DNA from 3 places in the Ensifer sp. CCNWLY38 genome. Region 3 is predicted to be linked to each of the others. Evidence: predicted binding sites of a transcription regulator. Region 3 holds the regulator's gene; each other region holds the start of a gene.

Region 1 (7,823 bases), on a different contig from region 3:
GCGAAATAGTCCTCGACATAGTCGCGGTAGCGCGGATCGCCTTCGGGGTTCACCACTTCGAAATCGACATCCGGACGGATGCGCAGGCCGTAACGGCGCAGGCGCGTCTCGATGATCTGCGGGCGGCCAATCAGGATCGGCCGGGCCGTGCTTTCTTCCAGCAGCACCTGGGCGGCGCGCAGCACGCGCTCGTCTTCGCCTTCGGCAAAGATCACGCGGTTCTTCTGGGCGTTCTTCGCGGCCGCAAACACCGGCTTCATGATGAAGCCCGAGCGGAATACGAAGCGGTTCAGCTTGTCGAGATAGGCGTCATAGTCCTGGATCGGACGGGTGGCGACGCCGCTTTCCTCAGCCGCCTTGGCGACGGCCGGCGCGATGCGCAGGATGAGACGCTGATCGAAGGGCGAGGGGATCAGGTAGTCGGGGCCGAAGACCGGGGTTTCGCCGGAATAGGCGCGGGCGGCAACGTCGGACGGCTCCTCGCGGGCAAGGCCGGCAATGGCGCGGACCGCCGCCATCTTCATTTCTTCGTTGATCGTGCTTGCGCCGCAATCGAGGGCGCCGCGGAAGATGTGCGGGAAGCAGAGAACGTTGTTGACCTGGTTCGGGAAGTCCGAGCGGCCGGTACAGATCATCGCGTCCGGACGGGCGGCACGGGCAGCTTCCGGCATGATTTCCGGCGTGGGGTTGGCAAGCGCCATGATCAGCGGCTTCTCGGCCATCTGCACCAGCAGTTCCGGCTTCAGCACGCCGGCAGCGGAAAGGCCGAGGAAGACGTCTGCGCCGCCGATGCTGTCGGCGAGCACGCGGTTATCGCTCTCCTGCGCGTAGATGGACTTCCATTCGTCCATCAGCACCTCGCGGCCCTTGTAGACCAGGCCCTCGAGATCGTGCACCCAGATGTTCTCGCGCTTGGCGCCGAGGATGACGAGCAGGTTAAGGCAGGCGAGTGCTGCGGCACCGGCACCCGAGGTGACGATCTTCGCCTTGGCGATGTCCTTGCCGGCAAGCTCCAGGCCATTGAGGATGGCGGCGGCGACGATGATCGCGGTTCCGTGCTGGTCATCATGGAAGACCGGGATCCGCATCTTTTCACGCAGCTGGCGCTCCACTTCGAAGCATTCGGGCGCCTTGATGTCCTCGAGGTTGATGCCGCCGAAGGTGGGCTCCAGCGCCGAGATCACGTCGACCATGCGCTCGATGCTCAACGCGTCGATCTCGATGTCGAAGACGTCGATGCCGGCGAACTTTTTGAAGAGAACCGCCTTGCCTTCCATCACCGGCTTAGAGGCGAGCGGGCCGATATTGCCGAGGCCGAGCACGGCCGTGCCGTTCGAGATGACGGCGACCAGGTTGGCGCGAGCGGTGAAATCCGCAGCCGTTTCCGGGTTGTCGCGGATGGCGATGCAGGGTGCTGCCACACCCGGCGAATAGGCCAGCGCCAGGTCACGCTGGTTGCCGAGCGGCTTGGTGGGCTGGATTTCGAGCTTTCCCGGGCGCGGGTAACGGTGGAAGAAAAGGGCCTGCTGGTCGATGTCGCCGCTGGCCGGACCGATGTGGGATTTCGTCTTGTCGCCCGTGTTCATGCTCTCACATTCCTCATTCGTGGTCGTGCCTTTTGGCATGAATTCGGAGCGAGGTACAGTTTTGCCGTGCCGATTTCGGCGGTCAGACCGGTGGCAAGGCGCTCATGTCATCTTCCTGAAACACGAGTCTGGTTTTCACGGGGGCAGGAAGCGTAACTAAAGACGAGGCTGGCATGACGGCGCAGCAAGACAACTCCGTACGAAAGCTCAGGACGTTGTTCATCTCCGACGTCCATCTCGGGTCGAAGGCCGCCAAGACGGACTTCCTGCTCGATTTCCTGCGGCATCACGAAGCCGAGACGATCGTGCTGGTCGGCGACATCGTCGACGGCTGGCGGCTGAAGCGCAGCTGGTACTGGCCGCAGAACTGCAACGACGTCGTCCAGAAGCTTCTGCGCAAGGCCCGCAAGGGCACCCGCATCGTCTATATCCCCGGCAATCACGACGAGTTCCTGCGCGATTTTCCAGGCGTGCATTTCGGCGGCATCGAGGTGGCGCAGCGCTACATGCACGAGGGTGCCGACGGCCGTAACTATCTGGTGCTGCACGGTGACGAGTTCGACGTCGTGGTCCGCAATGCCCGTGTGCTCGCCTATCTCGGCGACTGGGCCTATGACACGGCGATCGCCATCAATATCGGCTTGGCCGCTATCCGCCGCCGCCTCGGCATGCCCTATTGGTCGTTCTCCTCCTGGGCCAAGCTCCAGGTGAAGCATGCCGTCAACTTCATTGGCGAGTTCCAGAAGGTGGTTGCCGAGGAAGCCCGCCGCCACGACGCTCAAGGGGTGATCTGCGGCCACATCCACCATGCCGTCATCGAGGACATCGGCGATATCCGCTACATCAATACCGGTGACTGGGTGGAAAGCTGCACGGCGATTGCCGAGCATCACGATGGCACGATGGAACTCATCACCTGGCATCAGATGCGCGGTGGCGCCCTCGAGAGCGAAGCCTCTGGTGAAGCCGACAAGCTGCTTGCCCAATTGCTGACCCAGCGCGCCGCGTAACCGGAGAGCGACAGGTCACCTCCTGTCGCGAAAACTAGGTTATGGCGAGGCATGCCAGGGCTGTGCTAGAGATTGACCACAGCCATCAGGTCAGCCGATGATTCCCTCCTCAGCGCCCGCATCCGTGGGCCCTCCGCCGCGCCATTTCGCGCTTCGCATCGCCTTGCTCTTTTGCGCGCCGTTGATCGTCAACGGCTTCGCGATGCCGTATTTTCCGATGTGGCTCAGCACGCTCTCGATGAGCGACTTCGAGATCGGCGTCGTGCTGGCGCTGCCGATGTTCGTGCGCGTCATCACCGCGCCGATCGCGGGCGTCATCGCCGACCGCCTCGGCGAGCGGACGATCGTGCTGATCTGGTCCGGTTTCCTGTCGCTCGCAACCGCCCTGGTGTTGTTCTATTTCCGCGACTTCTGGCCGGTGCTGGTCATCTACACGCTGCAATCGGCGGTCTATTCGCCCTATGTGCCGATCGTCGAGGCAATCGCGCTTTCCGGCGTGCGCCGCTGGGGCTTCGACTACGCCCATATGCGGCTCTGGGGCTCGGTCGCCTTCATCGGTGCGACAATGCTCGGCGGCTGGATGGTCGGCATATTCGGCAGCGACATGGTGCTGCCGGCGATGGCGATCGGTTTCGGCCTGACAATTGCCATGGCCTATGCGGCGCCGCGCGTCGGAAAGCCGCGCCGGCCATCGCCGATCACTGCACTCACCGAGCCGCCGCCGAAGTCGCTCAAGCAGCTCGACCTGCAACTGCTCCTGATCGGGGTGACGCTGGTCAATGCCAGCCACGCGATGCTTTTTGCCTTCTCGGCGATCTACTGGCAGCACATCGGCTATAGCGGCACTGAGATCGGGCTGCTTTGGAGCGCAGGCGTGGCGGCGGAAGTCACGATGTTCATCTTCGCCAAGGCGATCAGCCGCCGCTTCAGCGTGTGGGTGATGATCCTGTCGGGCTGTTTTCTCGCCGTGGTGCGCTGGATCATCTTCCCGATGGATCTCGGTTTCAGCGGCTACTTCATCCTGCAGTGCTTCCACGCCTTCACCTACGCGATCATGCACACCGGCATGCAGCACAAGCTCGTCGAGCGGGTGGTGGAAGCCCAGGAAGCGTCGGCCCAGGGGCTCTATTTCTTCTACACTGGCATTTTCACCGCGATCTTCACGTTCCTGTCCGGCTACTTTTACGCCTGGTACGGTGTGAAGGGGTTCTATTCGATGTCGGTCGTCGCCTTTGCCGGCTGCTGCTTCGCGATTGCCGCCTGGTATCTTCAGCCCCAGAGGCGCGGCTCCGGCGGGAAGACCAGCGACGCCTCGTAGCGCAGGCCCGGTTTGCGGTCCTCGGCGAGCAGCAGTGGCCCGTCGAGATCGACGAAATCGGCGCCCTGGGCCACCAGGATCGCCGGCGCCATCGCCAGCGAACTGCCGACCATGCAGCCGACCATGATCTTGAGGCCAAGGCTCACGGCCTCATCTCGCATGCGTAGCGCTTCGGTGAGGCCGCCGGTCTTGTCGAGCTTGATGTTGACCGCGTCATAGCGGCCGACCAGCGCGGCGAGGTCCTCGGTCGCGTGCACGCTTTCATCCGCACAAATGGGTACGGGGCGGGCAATCGTCGCCAGCGCCTCGTCGCGCCCGGCGGGGAGCGGTTGCTCGATCAGGTCGATCCGTTCCTCGGCGCAGATTGCGAAGTGATAGGCGAGGGTTTCGGGCGTCCAACCCTCATTGGCATCGAGGATGATGCGGCTGTCAGGCGCGCCGGCCCTAACGGCGCGGATACGCGCGGCATCGTCCGGTGTGCCGACCTTGATCTTGAGGAGTGCGCGGTGGGCATATTTCGTCGCCTGTTCGCGCATGGCCTCTGGCTCGGCGAGCGACAATGTGTAGGCGGTGGTCAGTGCGTCGGGTGAGGCTATGCCCGCAAGCGCATGAACTGGCTTATTTTTCTGTTTGGCCTCCAGGTCCCACAGTGCACAATCGACGGCATTTCGTGCGGCGCCCGGTTTCATCTGGCGCTGCAGTTCGACACGGGTCAGGCCAGCCTCGATGCGCGGGCGAATGGAAGCGATCTCGGCCAACACTGAATCGATCGTTTCACCGTAGCGGCCGTAGGGCACGCACTCACCGGAACCGGTGTGGGTGCCGTCGCTGATTCGGCAGGTAACGACGCTGGCCGTCGTCTTGGAGCCGCGCGAGATCGTGAAGGTGCCCGCGATCGGGAAATGTTCCACCGCTGCATCGAGAGAAAGTGACATGAAAACGTCTCCGAGCCTGCATTCTGAAGGGCTGGTATCGCCACCGGTCGAAGGTTCGGGTGACAGCAACGATACGAGCGGTTATGACGGTGTAAGGATTTACGAATCTTTACGGCGGCGCGCGTCCAGATGCGCAAAGCGCGCTGTAACACTTTAGGTCCGCTGCATAAATTTGTCCTGAGACCGACCCCGATCTCGCGAATTATGCAGTAGAAAATCGGGAAAACAGAAGCCACGTGTCGCAACCTGCCCGCAAGATGACCGCTGATGTCGCGCTGGCCGAAAGTGGTGGCGAGCGAAGCTATGTCTTCACCGGTGCCTGGCGGCATGAAACAGCCGAGGCGATGGCGGCGAAGCTGGACCAGCTCGCCCGCAAGGGTGACAGCGCCGCTCAGTTCGACCTTTCCGGCGTGACCGCGATGGATACGGCTGGGGCCTGGATCATCCGCCGCTTCGTGACCCGTGTCGTCGGGCCGTCCAGAGATGACGTTCACTTCGCCGACGGCGGGCAGCGCTATGTCGAGCTGATCGACGCCTTGCCGGCAGAACTGCGTTCGCCCGATGAAGGCAAGGAGCGGGTGCCGCTGTTCCAGCGCATATTCGCACCGGTCGGCGAGGTTGTGATCGCGACCTGGGACGATATCATCGCTGCCATGTACATTCTTGGCTCTGCGGTGCGCGGCGCCCAGCTCAAGCTTGGACGGCACAGCGGCGTGTCGCCGGCGGCGATCGTTCATCAGATCGACCGGATGGGCGTGATGGCAGTGCCGATCATCATGCTGATGTCTTTCCTGATCGGTGCGATCATTGCGCAGCAGGGCGCGTTCCAGCTCCGTTACTTCGGCGCGGAAGTCTTCGTCGTCGATCTCGTCGGCATCCTGCAGTTGCGTGAAATCGGCGTTCTCCTGACGGCGATCATGATCGCCGGCCGTTCCGGCAGTGCCATTACCGCCGAAATCGGCTCGATGAAGATGCGCGAGGAAGTGGACGCGCTGAAGGTGATGGGATTGAGCCCGATCGGCGTTCTCGTCTTTCCGCGCCTCGTCGCGCTCACCGTTGCTCTACCGCTGCTGACGATCATTGCGAACTTCGCGGCCTTGACCGGTGCCGCCCTGGTTGCCTGGGGCTATTCCGGCATCACGATCCCGACCTTCCTTGCCCGTCTGCAGGAAGCGGTCGATTTCTCGTCCGTCGCCGCCGGCATGATCAAGGCGCCGTTCATGGCGCTGATTATCGGGGTCGTGGCGGCCGTCGAGGGGTTGAAGGTCGGCGGCAGCGCGGAATCGCTTGGCCGTCACGTGACGTCCTCGGTGGTCAAGTCGATCTTCGTCGTGATCCTCATCGACGGGCTCTTCGCCATGTTCTACGCGTCAATCGATTTTTGAGGTGGAGAACAGCGTGAACCCATTGGAAAAACGGCACGATGCGTACCAGCCGACCGAGGCGAACGGGCGGGAGTCCGTCCTTTCCGTCCGTGACCTGACGGTGGGCTTCGGCTCCAACATCGTGCTCGACAAACTGAACCTCGAAATCTACCGCGGCGAGATCCTTGGTTTCGTCGGCGCTTCCGGCACGGGCAAGTCGGTGCTGATGCGCACCGTGCTGAGGTTGCTGGCGAAGCGTTCCGGCAAGATCGAGATCCTCGGCGCGGACTACGACAAGATCACCGAAGCCGAGCGCATCGCGCTCGATATGCGCCTCGGCGTTCTCTTCCAGCATGGCGCGCTCTTTTCGGCGCTGACGGTGCGCGAGAACATCCAGGTGCCGATGCGGGAATATCTCGACCTGCCGCAGAGCCTGATGGACGAACTGGCACGGGTGAAGATCGAGCTGGTTGGCCTGGCGCCAGAAGCGGCGGAAAAATACCCGTCGGAGCTTTCGGGTGGCATGATCAAGCGCGCGGCTCTCGCACGCGCATTGGCGCTCGATCCCGACCTGGTCTTCCTCGACGAGCCGACCTCGGGCCTCGACCCGATCGGGGCTGCCGAGTTCGACGAGTTGATTGCCAAGCTGCGCGACACGCTGGGATTGACCGTGTATATGGTGACTCACGACCTCGACAGCCTGTTTTCCGTCTGTGACCGCATCGCGGTTCTCGGCAAGAAGAAGGTTCTGGTCGAAGGGACCGTGGAGGACATGCTGGCCTGCGACGACCCCTGGGTGCAGTCCTACTTCAGGGGCAAGCGGGCGCGTTCGATCGTGCGGAACGATCAATGATTTCGAGAAGGCGGTTTTGACGCTCACGTGTCGAGATCGGAGCAAGAGCCGGTGAAGCGGCCACGAAGGTAGTCGGTACGAATGGAAACGAAAGCGAATTACGCCATTGTCGGTTTCTTCACGGTGTTCGTGATCGCGGCCGCATTCGGCTTCGTCTACTGGATGTCGCAATATGGCCGCAGCGGCGAGATGGTCGAGCTGGTGGTCAATATTCCGGGTTCCGCCAACGGTCTTTCCGTTGGTTCGCCGGTACGCTTCAACGGTATCCCCGTCGGCACGGTGCGCAATCTTGCGATCGACGCCAATGATCCGCGCTATTCGATTGCCGTCACCGAGGTTTCGATCGATGCGCCGGTGCTGAAATCGACCAAGGCGACGCTGGAAGTGCAGGGCTTGACGGGCGCCGCCTATATCGAGCTCAGCGGCGGGCGCAAGGGCGACGAGAACATCCTGAAGTCGGCGATCGAGAAGGGCACGCAGGCGCGCATTCTCGCCGACCAGTCGAGCGTCACCAGCCTGCTCGCCACGGCGGACGCGATCATGGACCGGGCCAACGACGCGATCACCGACATCCAGGGTTTCGTGACCGACGTGCGCGGTCCGTTGACCCAGACCATCCGCAATGCAGAGACGTTCTCCACGGCGCTCGCCAACAATTCCGGCGCGATCGACGATTTCCTCAGGAGCGTGACGGAGCTTTCCGGTTCGGTCAGCGCAGCCTCCAAGAAACTCGATTCGACGCTCGAGGCTGCCGAGA
Region 2 (7,823 bases), on a different contig from region 3:
CATACGGTCCTTGGTGATCAGCGCATCACCTTCGCCGCGGCGGACTTCGAGGCGGAGCGTCTTTAAGTTGACGCGGGCGATCGAGTGGAAGATCGGCAGCACGATGGAGCCTCCGTCGAGGACCACCTTCTGGCCGCCGAGGCCGGTGCGCACATAGGCCTCGTCGCGGCTCGAGCGGGTATAGAGCGATGCAAGTACAAAACCGATGCCGAGGATCAGGACAATGCCGATGCCGGCCGGCACCAAGAGGTCGTAAAACATGGTTGCTCCGATGAGGAAGGATTAAGGGTTTGGCGGCGTCAGCAGGTCCGACGGCGCGGATATCGCAATAAAAATGTCTGATGCGCGATCAACGATCAGCACCTGCGCGCCGATGGCGATCGGCTGCTCGTTGCGAGCGGCCCTTGCCCGCAGCACATGCCAGTTGCCGTGGCGATCCTTGAGACGGATGCGTCCCGGCAGGCCCTGGTCAAGCGGACCGACGGTGACTTCGCCGCTGCGGCCGACGAAATCGCCGAGGTCGACGACATAGCTTTCGTCACGCGGAACGATCTTCGCCACCCACCGGCTCGAAACGCGAACCGCGGGGAGCGAGAAGGCGAGCGCCGGCAGGGCTGCGGCAAGCGCCGGCAGCGGCGCCCACAGGGCTCCTGCCACCGCCTGAATGACAAAACCGGTCATGGCGAAAAGGCCAAGGAACAGCATCAGCAGAACAAGCAACGGCACGCCGCCGACATTGAACCAGGACATCAGTCCGCCCAGCGCGTTGTGGTCGTCCAGCCAGGCTTTGTCGATCGCCTCGCCCAGCGAGAAGCCGAGCAGCAGGCAGAGGATCTCGATGCCGGTGAAGGCGGCCAGCATCACCGCCGCAATCGCGAATGGCAGGGATTCCGGGGCGAGGAAGAACAGCATGGGCGTTAGTGCTGCTTTGCCTTGAACTCGGCCAGCCTTGCCTCGATCGCCCTGTCGCGATGCAGGCGATCGAGCTCATCCAGTTCGGCGCTGTCGCTGTGATCTCCGCTCGGAACTCCCGTAGCGCGGGAGACGGCGGCGGCGGCACGGGCCGCACCTTCCACGGGGCTGGCCTTTGCCAGGCCTGAAGCTTTGCTTTCGGGGAACTGGGCGATGCTGCGCTTGAGATCGGCGAGCCGCGCTTCGGCTTCGCGGCGGGTGGCGAGGACCGCCTGGAGCGCCTGCTGGCCCTCTTCGAGATCGGTGCGGGCGCCGGCCAGCGCCTTGTCCAGAGCGGCAAGCTGCGATTCCAGATCGATCTGGCGTGCGACGCCGGCCTTGGCGAGGTCCTCCCGGGCGGCGGAGATCGCGGTCCGGATCTTTTCGTCCAGCTTCTTGAGATCGGCGCCGATTTCGTCGTGGCGGCTGAGGATGCGGTATTCCTCGGCACGCGCCTGACCGATATCGACCCGGGCCTCTTCGGCGGCCGCGTCGATTTCGCGGAGCGCCTGTTCGACGATCACGATCTTGTTGCTGCCTTCCGCCTTGTCGACGGCGGCATTGGCGAGACCGGCGATCAAGCGGCCCATGCGGGATAGGATGCCTTCATTCGTCATCATTTTCTTCTCCGTTCGGTCGGAATGCGTGGTGACGCCGATGTGGATCTGATAGCCGCCGTCTTGTGCAACGAGCTGGGCGGCGAAGATATTCAAGGTGCCGGGCGAATAGCCGGCGACGTCGTAGGGGATGGCGACGCGACCGCGCACAGTGGCGACAGTCAGATCCGACGGTCCCTTGATGGCAAAAAGCTTGTCGTCCAGCGGCAGCCTTTCGGCGTTGGCCGCCTGTCCCCTGTTTGCCGCGAAGTCGCGCAGTCCCAGCGTGACCATCCGCGCCGGAAGTCCCGTGCGCTCCCGGACTGCTTCGTAGGCAAGCTCGTGCAGGGTTACGAGATTGGCGCCTGCCTTTTCACCGGCCAGTTCATCGAGCATCGCCAGCATGTTGGCATAGGCGACGAAGGTTTCCGCGAGCGCGTGTCTGGCCTCCTCGTCAGGCGCGAGGTCGTAGCACAAGATCGACGTGTGGTTGCTCTGAGCCATGATCAATTACATAAAGCACCGCTTTTGTGCTTTCAAGGATCGGCTCAGTTTTAGGTTGCAATTTTCTTACATTGAACGCGGCCGCGACCGTTGCGCTCGCAAAGCGCGTCGGAACCAGCGGAGGAGGGTGACGCCGGAGGTGCGAAATCGGCCGGAGGACTCAATCCACTGCGTTGTTGCGGAGCCAGGTTTCCAGTGCGGCGATGACGGACAGTCGCAGGCTTGCACCCTTGGACAAAGCGCGGGTGAGGGACATGTCGTCGCCTGCAAAACCCATCTCGGCCATGATGTCGTTTGCCCGCATACGACGGCGGTTCATGATGGTGCGGATTTCGGCGATCGTCTCGGGAAGCAGGTAGCGACCGCTGGCAATCGCCGCGGCTTGGTGCGCCACGAGCGGCGGATCGTTTTCAGCGTGTGTGGGCGCCATTTCCACGGCGCCATTGCTTCTCAGCCATTTCAGGAAAGTCTCACGCTCGGCGGGGCTTGCCTTGGTCCAGGAATTCTTGAGTTTGTCGAGGCGGGTGCGTTCGTCCTTGAGCCCTGCCGCGACAAGCGCCTTGCGCAGCGATGGGATGCGGCCGGCCAGCAGGTCCGCATGAATATCAGGGAAATCGAGCTTCAGGCGCTGCACGTCAACGGTTTCGTCGCGCTTGATTTTTTTCGACATGCTCGTTCCTGCGTCGTTCGTCCGCGACATGCTCTAGCGCGCTCGCGCGCCCGGCGCGAGCGAAATAGGTCGCTATCCTCTATCCTTTGCGGGTCGTTCCCGTTAGGGAGCACATGGAGAGTAACGCGAAGCAGCGCAGAGTGCCCTTCCTCGCACATCATGCGTCCAGCTTTACGCAAGTCCCTTCGCCTATCGTCACCTCAATGGCCGGGATGTGACACGGCGAATGAAGGACAATGATATGTCAAACGATATCGAGCATTACCGCGACCCATCCGATTCGATGGTCGCTCTCTATCTCGCGAACAACGACGGCGACGAACTGACGGATGCTCTGGTCGCCGCGCTCGAAGACGCGTTCCGCATTCTCCGCGACGAGATCTCCGGCGAGACGATGCACTGAAGCGGCTACCGGCTGTCGCGGCGGCATCGCGAACGGCGGCCGGCTGTGATGGGCATTCCTTGGCGCAGCCAGCCTCTTGGGTGCTCGACACCTAATCCGGGCGTCGCGTCACCTCTCCTGCAGCAGCGCTTCCACCGAGAGCGCCGCTGCTAGCACGGTTGCATCCGTTCCATTTCGCCCCACCAGCATCAGCCCGGCCGGTCGCATGAGGCCCGGCATGGGCAGGGTGATGGCGGTGAGATCGAACTGGTTGGCAACCTGGCAATTGCGCAGGAGCAGACCCTCGACGCGGTTGTATTCCGCCAGGTCCGTTTCGACGCTTGCGATCGGCACGGCGGCAATCGGTGTCGTCGGCAGCGCGATGAGATCGTAGGGCGAAAGCCGCTCGTCCATGGCGGCGGCGAGCTCGCGCCGCGTTTCCAGCAGGGCCGAGATGGCTGCATCCGGCACGGTGAGGCGGCGGCGAAGCGGGAGCTTGACCCTGTCATCGACGGGAGCAGCATCATCGTTTAGCCAGCCGGCATGGATGCGGCTTGCTTCCAGGCCGGCGATCGAGCCGATGCGCGTTGCATCGGCAAGCCGCTCAATCAAGTCATCGAGTGTACAGTCGACGATCTCGGCGCCCGCTTTGGCCAGCCGCTCGAGGCTTGCGGCGAAGGCATCGGCGATTTCGGGCGAGAGCTCTTCGAGCAGCCTCCCCTGGGGAATGCCGATGCGAAGTCCTGCAATGGGGCGGGCGACAGGCGGTATCGGTTGCTCGCCGGCCATCACGGCGTCCGCTATCGCGCAATCGGCAACGGTTCGGGCGAGCGGCCCGAGCGAATCGAGGACGGGCGACAGCGGAAAGGAACCATCGAGCGGAATGCGGCTGGCTGTCGGTTTGAAGCCGACGATGCCGTTCAGCGCTGCGGGGATTCGTATGGAGCCGCCGGTGTCGGAACCGATGGCGATGTCGCAGGTGCCTTCGGCCGCCGAAACCCCGGCACCGGACGACGAGCCGCCGGAGATGAGGCGCTGGTTGGTGGCGTTTCCGGGCACCGGATAGTGCGGGTTGAGGCCGACGGCGGTGAAGGCGAACTCGGTCATATGCGTCTTGCCGATGATCACGGCACCCGCGGCGCGCAGCCGCTGGACGACGAGCGCGTCTCTTTGGGCCGGTGCCGCATTGCGGCGGATGATGGAACCGGCAAGCGTTTGCTCACCCGCAACGTCGAAGAGATCCTTGATCGAAACGATCTTGCCGTCGAGCGCACCAAGGCCCGTGCCGCCTCGCCGCCGGCGGTCGGAGGCATCGGCTTCCGCGCGGGCACTTTCCGCATAGAGGCGCACGAACGCTTTTTCTTCGTGCTGGCGATCGTTGAGCCGGCTCAGGATCTGTTCCAGGCGATCGCGGGCGGGCGTGTTGGCGAAGTGAGACACGATGATGACCTGTCGATTTCGGTGTCGCCGTGCGGCGGCATCATTGCCCGGATTCGCGAATGCTGCCGGGCTATCTACTTTGATAGCAGCATTGGCGGCGAAAGCCATTGCTCCGATGCCGAGCGAAGTGCCCCTACTTTCACCGAACTGTCGCCAAACCGTTCAAATAGTTTCATGCCGTTGTTACGTCGCTGACATCGGCATGACCAAAGGTCCGGCACGCGCGATTGCGCTGCCGAATCGGAGGTCTGTTTGGCCGATATCCTCAAGACGCTTTCGCGGCGTTCTTTCCTACTTTCCGCCGGTGCCGCGGGCTTCGTGGCCTCATCCGGTCTCGCGACACCGTTCTATGCGAGAGGCTACGGCCGGCCGGAGTTCATTCACGGCGTGCAATCCGGTGATGTCGATACGTCCTCCGGCATGATCTGGACGCGGGTGGATCGGCCGTCGAAGGTGTCGGTCGAGTATTCGACCACCGAGAGCTTCTCCAATCCGGTTCGTCTCGCCGATCTCACGGCGACGGCGCAGACGGATTGTGCGATCAAGTGTTCGCTCGACGGACTGCTGCCGGACCAGGACATCTTCTACCGGTTCACCGCCACGGATCTCTACGACGTCAACCGTGTTTCCGAGCCGGTGATCGGACGGTTTCGCACAGCACCCTTGCGCAAGCGCTCGGTCCGTTTCGTCTGGTCCGGCGATACCGCCGGCCAGGGCTGGGGCATCGATGATGTCGGCATGAAGACCTATTCGACCATGCGGCTGCATGAACCGGATTTCTTCATCCATTCCGGCGATACGATCTATGCCGACAATCCTATTCCCGACGAGATCCAGCTGCGCGACGGCGGCGTCTGGAAGAACCGGGTGCTGACGCATGAGAAGCGCGACGTGGCGCGCACGCTCGAGGAATATCGCGGGCAATGGAAATACAATCTGCTCGACGATCATGTCCGGCAGCTGAATGCCGTCTGTCCCACCTTTTATCAATGGGACGATCATGAGGTGCTGAACAACTGGTCGGCCTCGACCGACCTTCGCGACGATGCCCGCTATCCGGAAAAGGACGTCGCCGTCTACGCGGAACGGGCAGCCCGGGCGTTTCACGAGATGACGCCGATCCGCAACGTCGCGACGCAGCCCGGCCGCATCTTCCGCAAGGTCGGCTATGGGCCGCTGCTCGACGTGTTCTTCGTCGACCTGCGCTCCTATCGCGGCGCCAACCAGGGCGAAGACGGCGGCGGCGCGCTGTTCGGCTGGCGGCAGGCGGATTGGCTGAAGCGCGAGCTTGCCGCCTCGCGCGCAGTCTGGAAGGTGATCGCCTGCGACATGCCGATCGGGCTCGTGGTCTGGGACGACTACACGAATAAACGCGGCTCCGACGCCATCGCCGATGGCGACAATGGTCTACCTGCAGGACGAGAACTGGAGTTCGCCGATCTCCTGCGTTTCATTCGCGACAACGGCATCGACAATCTCGTCTGGCTGACGGCGGACGTACATTATACCGCCGCACATCACTACGATCCCACGCGCGCCGCCTTCAAGGAATTCACGCCTTTCTGGGAGTTCGTGTCGGGGCCGCTTCATTCCGGCACCTATGGGCCGAAGGAACTCGACATGACCTTCGGGCCGGAGGTCCGCTTCATCAAGGCGTCGGGCGGCGGCATCGACAGCAACCTGCCGCCATCGGCCGGTCTGCAGTTCTTCGGCATCGTCGATATCAACGGTCAGACGCAGCAGATGACCGTGCGGCTGATGGACAGGCAGGACCAGGAACTGTGGCGCGTGACGCTCGATCCGGCCGCGATTGCATGACGAATCTGGTCGCGGCTAACAGCTTTCCAAACCCCTCACGCGAGACCCCCAGCGGTTGCAAACCCATGGCCTACCGGCATTTGACCGCGGCGCTGATGCGCGCGCCCCCTTTCGCAATCGCAAAAAAACCTGTATGAGCGCGACCATTGAAAAAGCGGCGTGGCCCATCGGGGCTTGCCCTGAACCTCCGAGACGAAAAATGAGCATTCGTAACATCGCGATTATCGCGCACGTTGACCATGGGAAAACGACCCTTGTTGACGAGCTCCTGAAGCAGTCGGGCTCGTTCCGCGAAAACCAGCGCGTTGCCGAACGCGTCATGGACTCCAACGATATCGAAAAAGAGCGCGGCATCACCATTCTCGCCAAGGCGACCTCGGTCGAGTGGAAGGGCGTGCGCATCAACATCGTCGACACCCCCGGCCACGCCGATTTCGGCGGTGAAGTCGAGCGCATCCTGTCGATGGTGGATGGTGCCATCGTTCTTGTCGATGCCTCCGAAGGCCCGATGCCGCAGACGAAGTTCGTCGTCGGCAAGGCGCTGAAGGTCGGCCTGAAGCCGATCGTCGCGATCAACAAGATCGACCGTCCGGATGGTCGCCACGAAGAAGTCATCAACGAAGTCTTCGACCTCTTCGCCAACCTCGACGCCTCCGACGAGCAGCTCGACTTCCCGATCCTCTACGGTTCGGGTCGTGATGGCTGGATGAACGTCGCCCCGGAAGGTCCGAAGGACCAGGGCATGGCGCCGCTGCTCGATCTCGTGCTCAAGCACGTGCCCGAGCCGACGGTTGCCGAAGGCCCGTTCCGCATGATCGGCACGATCCTCGAAGCCAACCCCTTCCTCGGCCGCATCATCACCGGCCGCGTTCATTCGGGTTCGCTGAAGCCGAACCAGGCCGTCAAGGTTCTGGGCCAGGACGGCAAGCTGCTGGAAAATGGCCGCATCTCGAAGATCCTCGCCTTCCGCGGCATCGAGCGTCAGCCGATCGAAGAAGCGCATGCCGGTGACATCGTTGCAATCGCCGGTCTCACCAAGGGCACCGTCGCCGACACGTTCTGTGATCCGTCCGTCGCCGAAGCGCTGACCGCCCAGCCGATCGACCCGCCGACCGTCACCATGTCGTTCATCGTCAACGACAGCCCGCTTGCCGGCACCGAAGGCGACAAGGTCACCAGCCGCGTCATCCGCGACCGCCTGTTCAAGGAAGCCGAAGGCAACGTTGCGCTGAAGATCGAAGAATCCTCCGAGAAGGATTCGTTCTTCGTGTCCGGCCGCGGCGAACTGCAGCTCGCCGTTCTGATCGAAACCATGCGCCGCGAAGGCTTCGAGCTTGCCGTGTCGCGTCCGCGCGTCGTCATGCACAAGGACGACAACGGCCAGATGCTCGAGCCGATCGAAGAAGTCGTCATCGACGTTGACGAAGAGCATTCCGGCGTCGTCGTGCAGAAGATGTCGGAG
Region 3 (7,823 bases):
GGTCTGCTGCGCCTGAGCGGCGAGGAGATCGCGGCACTCGAAAGCGGTGCCGCCAATCTCCGCTCGACGCTCGCAGCCAAGGGCGTCGCCCTTGCCGGCGAAGGCGAGCCCTACATGGTCGCCGTCGCCCAGCATTTCAACGCGATGACCGCCACCAATCGCTGGCTGATGACCGCGGCCGTACTGTTGATCGCGATTGCCGGCGGCATCTACGCCATCCGCAACATCGCCACCCGCTTCCGTGCACGCAACCAGGTCGAGCGGGTCATTCTCGGCGCGCTGATCGTCGCGTCTTCCATCGCCATCCTGACGACGGTCGGCATCGTCGCCTCGATGCTGTCGGAAGCCGGCCGCTTCTTCACCATGGTCTCGCCGTTCGAATTCTTCTTCGGCACGGTCTGGGATCCGCGTTTCGCTGCTGCTGGCAGCGGCGGCGCCTCCGGCCAGTTCGGCCTGATCCCGCTTCTCACCGGCACGCTCTACATCGCCTTCGTGGCCATGCTCTTCGCGGTGCCGATCGGCCTCTTCGCGGCCATCTACATGGCGGAGTATGCAAGCCCGCGCTTGCGGTCGACCGCAAAGCCGCTGCTCGAGGTGCTCGCCGGCATCCCGACCATCGTCTACGGTTTCTTCGCCCTGGTGACTGTTGGTCCGTTCCTGCGTGATATCTCGGCGCAGCTGAACGGCCTTGCCACCGGCAACTACCAGAACTTCATCCAGGCGCAGAGCGTGGTCACCGCCGGCATCGTCATGGGCATCATGCTGATCCCGTTCGTGTCGTCGCTCTCCGACGACATTATCACCCAGGTGCCGCGCGCACTGCGTGACGGGTCGCTGGGCCTCGGCGCCACCCGCTCGGAAACGGTCAAGAAGGTCATTCTTCCGGCAGCACTTCCCGGCATTGTCGGCGCGCTGCTTCTGACCGCATCGCGTGCCGTCGGCGAAACGATGATCGTGGTGCTGGCAGCCGGTGTCGCGGCCCGCATGCAGATTAATCCCTTCGAGCCGATGACGACGGTGACCGTGAAGATCGTCAACCAGTTGACGGGCGACCTCGAGTTCACCTCGCCGCAGACGCTGGTGGCCTTCGCGCTGGGTATCACGCTCTTTGTCATCACGCTCGGCCTCAACATTTACGCGCTCTATATCGTGCGCAAATACCGGGAACAGTACGAATGACCGACATCGCTTCCCCGACCGTCCGGATCTCCGCCCGTCCCGAATCCGCAAAACGCGATATCGGCATCAAGCGCCGCTACGCCGCCGAGCGCCGGTTCCGCGCCTACGGCATTGCCGCAATCAGCACCGGTCTCTTCTTCCTGGCGCTGCTGCTGTGGACCGTCATTTCCAATGGCTACACCGCGTTCCAGCAGACGACGATCACGCTGCCGATCGAGTTTACCGAAAAGGTCATCGACCCCAACGGCGAACGCACGACCGACAGCAAGGTACTGGTGGCCGCCAACTATCCGCTGCTGGTGCGCGATGCGCTCGTCAAGCAGCTCGGCATCGATGCGACCAAGCGGCCGCTGGTCAAGCAGGCGACCGACATGGTCTCGGCGAGCTCCCGTACGCTCTTGCGCGACATGGTCGTGGCGGATCCGTCCATCATCGGCAAGACCATTCCGGTCACCCTGTTGGCCGAAGCCAACATCGACTCTGCCAACAAGGGGCAGATCGACCTCAAGGTCGAAGAGAGCAAGCGCAAGGTCAAGGACCAGCAGGTTACCTGGATGAACCAGCTTGCTGAGGCAGGTGTCTTGAGGAAGAGCTTCAACACCGGCATCTTCACCTTCGGTGCTTCCAGCCGTCCGGAAGCCGCCGGCGTCGGCGTTGCTGCGCTGGGCTCGTTCTACATGATGCTGATCGTGCTCGTGCTGTCGTTGCCGATCGGCGTTGCCGCCTCGATCTATCTTGAAGAGTTCGCTCCGAAGAACCGGCTCACCGACCTGATCGAGGTCAATATCAACAACCTCGCGGCCGTTCCGTCGATCGTCTATGGTCTGTTGGGTCTCGCCGTCTTCATCAACTTTGCCGGCATGCCGCGTTCGGCGGCGGTCGTCGGCGGTTTCGTGCTGACGCTGATGACCCTGCCGACGATCATCATCGCCACCCGCGCGGCCTTGAAGGCGGTCCCGCCGTCCATCCGCTCGGCGGCGCTCGGTCTCGGTGCCTCGAAGATGCAGACCATCTTCCACCACGTTCTGCCGCTGGCCATGCCGGGCATTCTGACCGGTACGATCATCGGCCTTGCCCACGCGCTTGGCGAAACCGCGCCGTTGCTGTTGATCGGCATGGTCGCCTTCGTCGTCGACTATCCCGGTTCGCCGATGGAGCCGTCGACGGCGCTGCCGGTGCAGATCTACATGTGGGCCAACGAGGCGGAACGCGCCTTCGTCGAGCGCACCTCCGGCGCGATCATCATTCTTCTCATCTTCCTCGTCGTCATGAACCTTGGCGCCATTCTGTTGCGACGTCGCTTTGAGCGCCGTTGGTAGTGAGGTAATTACTATGAACATCATGTCAGAAGCAGCGGTCGAGAAAGCCTTGGATCAGAAAATGAACACGGTTCCCTTCAAGATGATCGGCAGGGATGTGTCGGTCTACTACGGCGAGAAGCGTGCGCTTTTCGACGTCAACCTCAACATCCGCGAGAACACGGTAACGGCGCTGATCGGTCCGTCGGGCTGCGGCAAGTCGACCTTCCTGCGCACGCTGAACCGCATGAACGACACCATCGAGAACTGCCGCGTCACCGGCAAGATCACGCTCGATGAAGACGACATCTACGATCCGACCATCGACGTGGTCGAACTGCGCGCCCGCGTCGGCATGGTCTTCCAGAAGCCGAACCCGTTCCCGAAGTCGATCTACGACAACGTCGCCTACGGTCCGCGCATCCACGGACTTGCCCGCACCAAGGCGGACTTTGACGAGGTCGTCGAGACCAGCCTGCAGAAGGCAGGTTTGTGGAACGAGGTGAAGGACCGCCTGCAGGAGCCGGGTACCGGACTTTCCGGTGGTCAGCAGCAGCGCCTTTGCATCGCACGCGCCGTTGCCGTCAGCCCGGAAGTCATCCTGATGGACGAGCCCTGCTCGGCACTCGACCCGATCGCGACCGCCAAGGTCGAGGAACTCATCCACGAACTGCGCACGAACTTCACGATCGTCATCGTGACCCACTCGATGCAGCAGGCCGCCCGCGTTTCGCAGCGCACCGCCATGTTCCACCTCGGCAACCTTGTCGAGGAGAACGACACCGACAAGATGTTCACCAATCCGGATGACCAGCGCACCCAGGATTACATCATGGGCCGCTTCGGCTGAGGCCAATCACGGCTGCAACAGTCACTGGAAAGCGCCTGTAAGGATCGACGATCATGTCCATGCATATCATGTCCGCCTATGACGAAGAACTGAAGTACCTGACGCGCCGCATCTCGGAAATGGGCGGTCTCGCCGAGCAGATGGTCGCCGAATCCGTCCGCGCCCTGGTCAATTCCGACCTGGCGCTGGCGCAAAAGGTAATCTCGGACGACACCGTTCTCGATGATGCCGAGCGCCAGATCGGCGAGAAGGCGATTGTCACGATCGCCAAGCGCCAGCCTGTCGCCGCCGACCTTCGCGAGATCATGGGGTCGATCCGCATCGCCTCCGACCTGGAGCGTGTCGGCGACCTCGGCAAGAACACCGCCAAGCGCGTGATCGCCGTTGCCGGTTCGGGCATCCCGCGCAAGCTCGCCCGCGGTCTCGAGCACCTCGCCGAGCTCGCTCTGGTGCAGCTCAAGGAAGTGCTCGACGTCTATGCCTCGCGATCGCCGGAGAAGGCCAACAGCATTCGCGAACGCGACGAGGAGATCGACGCGATCTACACCTCGCTGTTCCGCGAGCTGCTCACCTACATGATGGAAGATCCGCGCAACATCACGCCCTGCACGCATCTTCTGTTCTGCGCCAAGAACATCGAGCGTATCGGCGACCACGCGACCAACATCGCAGAGACGATCTATTACATGGCGACGGGTGCCCAGCCGGAGGGCGAGCGCCCGAAGGATGACAACACGTCGACGTTGGGCTCGGTCAACGACTAGAAGGTTTGAGCGGGATGCGGGGGACAACCGCATACACTTTTCCTCATCCCGCTCTGGCGTTAAACGCGCCGTTCGCAATGCATGCCCCATGAATATCATCCGGTCGCGGCTTCGGTCGCGGCCCCGAATTCCTGTATCTGAAGCATGCGGCTTTTCGCACCGCCTTTGAAAATGGCGGGGGTGCTCCAGATTTAGAGTGTCTGAGCGCCGGCCGGTCCGCTGGACCCGCACGGCGCTCGCGGTAAGGAGACGTTACCTGATGTTGCCAAAAATCGCCGTGGTCGAAGACGAAGAGGCGCTGAGCGTCCTGCTGCGTTACAATCTGGAAGCTGAAGGCTTCGACGTCGATACGATCCTCAGGGGTGACGAGGCGGAGATCCGGCTACAGGAACGCCTGCCCGACCTTCTGATCCTCGACTGGATGTTGCCCGGTGTCTCCGGCATCGAGCTTTGCCGTAGACTGCGCCAGCGCCCGGAGACGGAGCGGCTGCCGATCATCATGCTGACGGCGCGCGGCGAGGAAAGCGAGCGCGTCCGTGGTCTTGCGACCGGGGCGGACGACTATGTGGTCAAGCCCTTCTCGACGCCGGAGCTGATGGCCCGCGTCAAGGCGATGCTTCGCCGGGCGAAGCCCGAAGTTCTCTCGACGCTGCTGCGCTGCGGCGACATCGAGCTCGACCGGGAAACCCATCGCGTCCATCGCCGCAGCCGCGAAGTTCGCCTGGGGCCGACGGAGTTCCGCCTGCTGGAGTTCCTGATGTCCTCTCCGGGCCGTGTCTTCTCGCGCTCGCAGTTGCTGGACGGCGTCTGGGGCCACGACATCTATGTCGACGAGCGGACCGTCGACGTGCATGTCGGCCGCCTGCGCAAGGCGCTGAACTTCTCGACCATGCCTGATGTCATCCGCACCGTGCGCGGCGCCGGCTACTCGCTCGAAAGCTGAGAAGGGCAAACGGAAGTCAATAAAAAAGGGGCCGATCGGCCCCTTTCGTTTTGGTCCTGTGCGGATCCTTAGCGCATCCGACGGCGCTCGGCCGACGGCTGGTAGGCAAGCCGCGCATGGAAGCTGCAATAGGGCGAAGCTTCCGGGGAGTCGTTGCCGCAGAAGTGGAACTCTTCCTTCAGCGGGTCGCCGATCGGCCACTTGCAGGTGCGTTCGGTGAGCTGGGTCAGCTCGAGGCGGCGGGACATCGGCACGACCACGTCGGTCTGGATGCTGAAATCCTGCTCGGCAACGAGATCGACTTCGATCTCTTCCTTGAGAACGGTGGCGCCGGACGGGCGGGCAACGGTGCGGGTCGAAACGCGCGCGGCGTAGTTCGGAGCGCGCGGCGCCGAGGTCGGCCGCTTCGGGCGGGCCGCCGCAGTGGTGCTGCCGCCGGCTTTGGCGCGGCCTGGAAGGCTCAGGCGATGAACCTTGCCGATGACAGCGTTACGGCTGACGCCGCCGAGCTGTGCCGCGATCTGGCTTGCGCTCAGGCCCTCGGACCAAAGCTTCTTCAGTTTCTCCACCCGCTCGTCAGTCCAGTTCATTTCTGCACTCTCCGTTCTCAGCGTTGGGGATGGCAGAATCCCTCACCGCACCCCGGCTGAATCCCGAGGTTGCAAACGCGATAACTCTTTTGGTGACTAGGTCCGCCGCATGCGTCTAGTAATTGAATGTTAACGTACTGACCGCCGGACTCCGTGGCAAGAGTCCGGGGAATCACGCCGAATCGAATTCGTAGTTTTCCCCAACTTGCTCGATCGGCGTTGCATTTTTGCAAGCCCTTCCAGCCGATTTTTTCGTCGCAGGGAAATGGGCCTCGCTACCGCGCTGCAAGGCTTGGTTTTGTTGACATTGCACTGCGAAATAGGAATAGTGCCTGCGCCGCCGAAAGGCGGCATTTTTGATTTTTATCGGGCCGCATAAAACAGCGGGATCGATGCCGATTGGAGTGAAGGAGAGCCTCGCATGACTGCAACCACGCCGCTTTACGATACCTACATGCGCGCGCCGTTGCGTTTCGAGCGAGGAGAGGGCGTCTGGCTGATCGCCGAAGACGGCTCGCGCTACCTCGACTTCGCCGCCGGCGTAGCTGTGAACTCGCTTGGTCATGCGCATCCGCATCTCGTCGAGGCGCTGAAGGCGCAGGCCGAGAAGGTCTGGCACCTTTCCAACCTTTACGAGGTTCCCGGTCAGGAAAGTCTTGGACGCCGCCTGGCGGCCGTCACCTTTGCCGATCGGGTCTTCTTCACCAATTCCGGTGCGGAAGCGCTGGAATGCGCGATCAAGACGGCGCGGCGGTACCACTTCGCCAAGGGGCAGCCGGAGAAGTTTCACATCATCACCTTCGAGGGCGCCTTCCACGGCCGCACGATCGCGACGATCGCCGCCGGTGGTCAGCAAAAGTACATTGAAGGTTTCGGGCCAAAGGCCCCAGGGTTCTACCAGGTTCCGTTCGGCGACATCGCGGCCGTCAAGAATGCGATCACCGAGGAGACCGCCGCGATCCTGATCGAGCCGATCCAGGGCGAGGGCGGCATCCGTCCCGCGACCAAGGAATTCATGCAGGAACTGCGCGCCCTGTGCGACGAATTCGGCCTGCTCCTGATCCTCGACGAGGTTCAGACCGGCGTCGGCCGCACCGGCAAGCTTTTCGCCCATGAGTGGACGGGCATCCGCCCGGATATCATGGCCGTTGCCAAGGGCATCGGCGGCGGCTTTCCGCTCGGCGCTTGCTTGGCGACGGAGGAGGCGGCAGCCGGCATGGTGGCGGGCACGCATGGCTCGACCTATGGCGGCAATCCGCTGGCGATGGCCGTCGGCAACGCCGTGCTCGACGTCATCCTCGCTGATGGCTTCCTCGCCCATGTGCGCGATGTCGCGCTCGTCTTCCGCCAGGGCCTTGCTTCGCTGAAGGATCGCTATCCCGATGTCATCGAGGATATCCGCGGCGATGGCCTGATGCTGGGCATCAAGGTGAAGGGCCCCTCGGCCGATCTCTTGAAGGAGATCCGCGCCGAGAAGCTCCTGGCCGTGCCGGCCGGCGACAACGTGTTGCGCCTGCTGCCGCCGTTGACTGTGACGGCGGAGGAAGCACGCGAGGGCCTCGCACGCATCGAGCGCGCCGCTGAAGCAGTGCGGAAGGCTGGCGGCAACGCCGCCGCTTAACGGATGAGGGCCGACTGCATGTTCCTTAAATCCTGGTCGATTTTAGGATAAAAACATGCAGCACTTCAAAGTGCTACAGCGACCTATGCGCGTCTGATGAGACACGCGGCGCTGTAGGACCGATCCAAAGTGTTAAAGTGACCTTTGTGCGTCCCGTAGGAGCGGGCGCACCTAGGATCCGTTTTCAGACAGGAACCGAGTACGATGGCAGGCACCAGACATTTTCTCGATCTTTCGGCCATGACGACCGCCGATCTCCGGACGATCATCGATGATGCCCGCGTCCGAAAAGCGACGGTCAAGGCCGGAACCGCCGAGAAGCCGCTCGCCGGCAAGATGCTGGCGATGATCTTCGAAAAGCCGTCCACCCGCACCCGTGTGTCCTTCGATGTCGGCATGCGCCAGCTCGGCGGCGAAACCCTGTTCCTGTCGGGCACGGAGATGCAGCTCGGCCGCGCCGAGACCATTGGCGATACGGCGAAGGTCCTGTCACGCTATGTCGATGCGATCATGATCCGCACCACCGACCATCGCCGCCTGCTGGAGTTGGCAGAGCACGCGACGGTACCCGTCATCAA

The links. The regulator PhoB, encoded in region 3, activates phosphate uptake and scavenging genes when phosphate is short. The targets are predictions, from matches to a motif close to TGTCATNNANCTGTCAT.
Region 1: a site for PhoB is predicted at 1,692-1,708, ahead of V7S54_RS06270 (UDP-2,3-diacylglucosamine diphosphatase). Genes of this name have one in related genera too.
Region 2: a site for PhoB is predicted at 4,681-4,697, ahead of V7S54_RS13480 (alkaline phosphatase D family protein). Genes of this name have one in related genera too.

Annotation. Positions count from the first base shown of each region.
Region 1 covers NZ_JBBBBO010000002.1:419,731-427,553, forward strand. Annotated here, with positions in the region: gene V7S54_RS06265 (NADP-dependent malic enzyme) at 1-1,586, opposite strand, end outside; gene V7S54_RS06270 (UDP-2,3-diacylglucosamine diphosphatase) at 1,760-2,596, shown strand; gene V7S54_RS06275 (MFS transporter) at 2,694-3,914, shown strand; gene dgcA (N-acetyl-D-Glu racemase DgcA) at 3,866-4,849, opposite strand; gene V7S54_RS06285 (ABC transporter permease) at 5,107-6,234, shown strand; gene V7S54_RS06290 (ABC transporter ATP-binding protein) at 6,257-7,066, shown strand; gene V7S54_RS06295 (MlaD family protein) at 7,148-7,823, shown strand, end outside.
Region 2 covers NZ_JBBBBO010000005.1:299,450-307,272, forward strand. Annotated here, with positions in the region: gene V7S54_RS13450 (flotillin family protein) at 1-261, opposite strand, end outside; gene V7S54_RS13455 (OB-fold-containig protein) at 283-912, opposite strand; gene V7S54_RS13460 (PspA/IM30 family protein) at 918-2,051, opposite strand; gene V7S54_RS13465 (hypothetical protein) at 2,212-2,721, opposite strand; gene V7S54_RS13470 (hypothetical protein) at 2,963-3,124, shown strand; gene V7S54_RS13475 (amidase) at 3,233-4,543, opposite strand; gene V7S54_RS13480 (alkaline phosphatase D family protein) at 4,796-6,361, shown strand; gene typA (translational GTPase TypA) at 6,561-7,823, shown strand, end outside.
Region 3 covers NZ_JBBBBO010000001.1:660,174-667,996, reverse strand. Annotated here, with positions in the region: gene pstC (phosphate ABC transporter permease subunit PstC) at 1-1,179, shown strand, start outside; gene pstA (phosphate ABC transporter permease PstA) at 1,176-2,498, shown strand; gene pstB (phosphate ABC transporter ATP-binding protein PstB) at 2,512-3,327, shown strand; gene phoU (phosphate signaling complex protein PhoU) at 3,378-4,091, shown strand; gene phoB (phosphate regulon transcriptional regulator PhoB) at 4,351-5,034, shown strand; gene V7S54_RS03265 (GcrA family cell cycle regulator) at 5,103-5,624, opposite strand; gene V7S54_RS03260 (aspartate aminotransferase family protein) at 6,046-7,245, shown strand; gene argF (ornithine carbamoyltransferase) at 7,450-7,823, shown strand, end outside.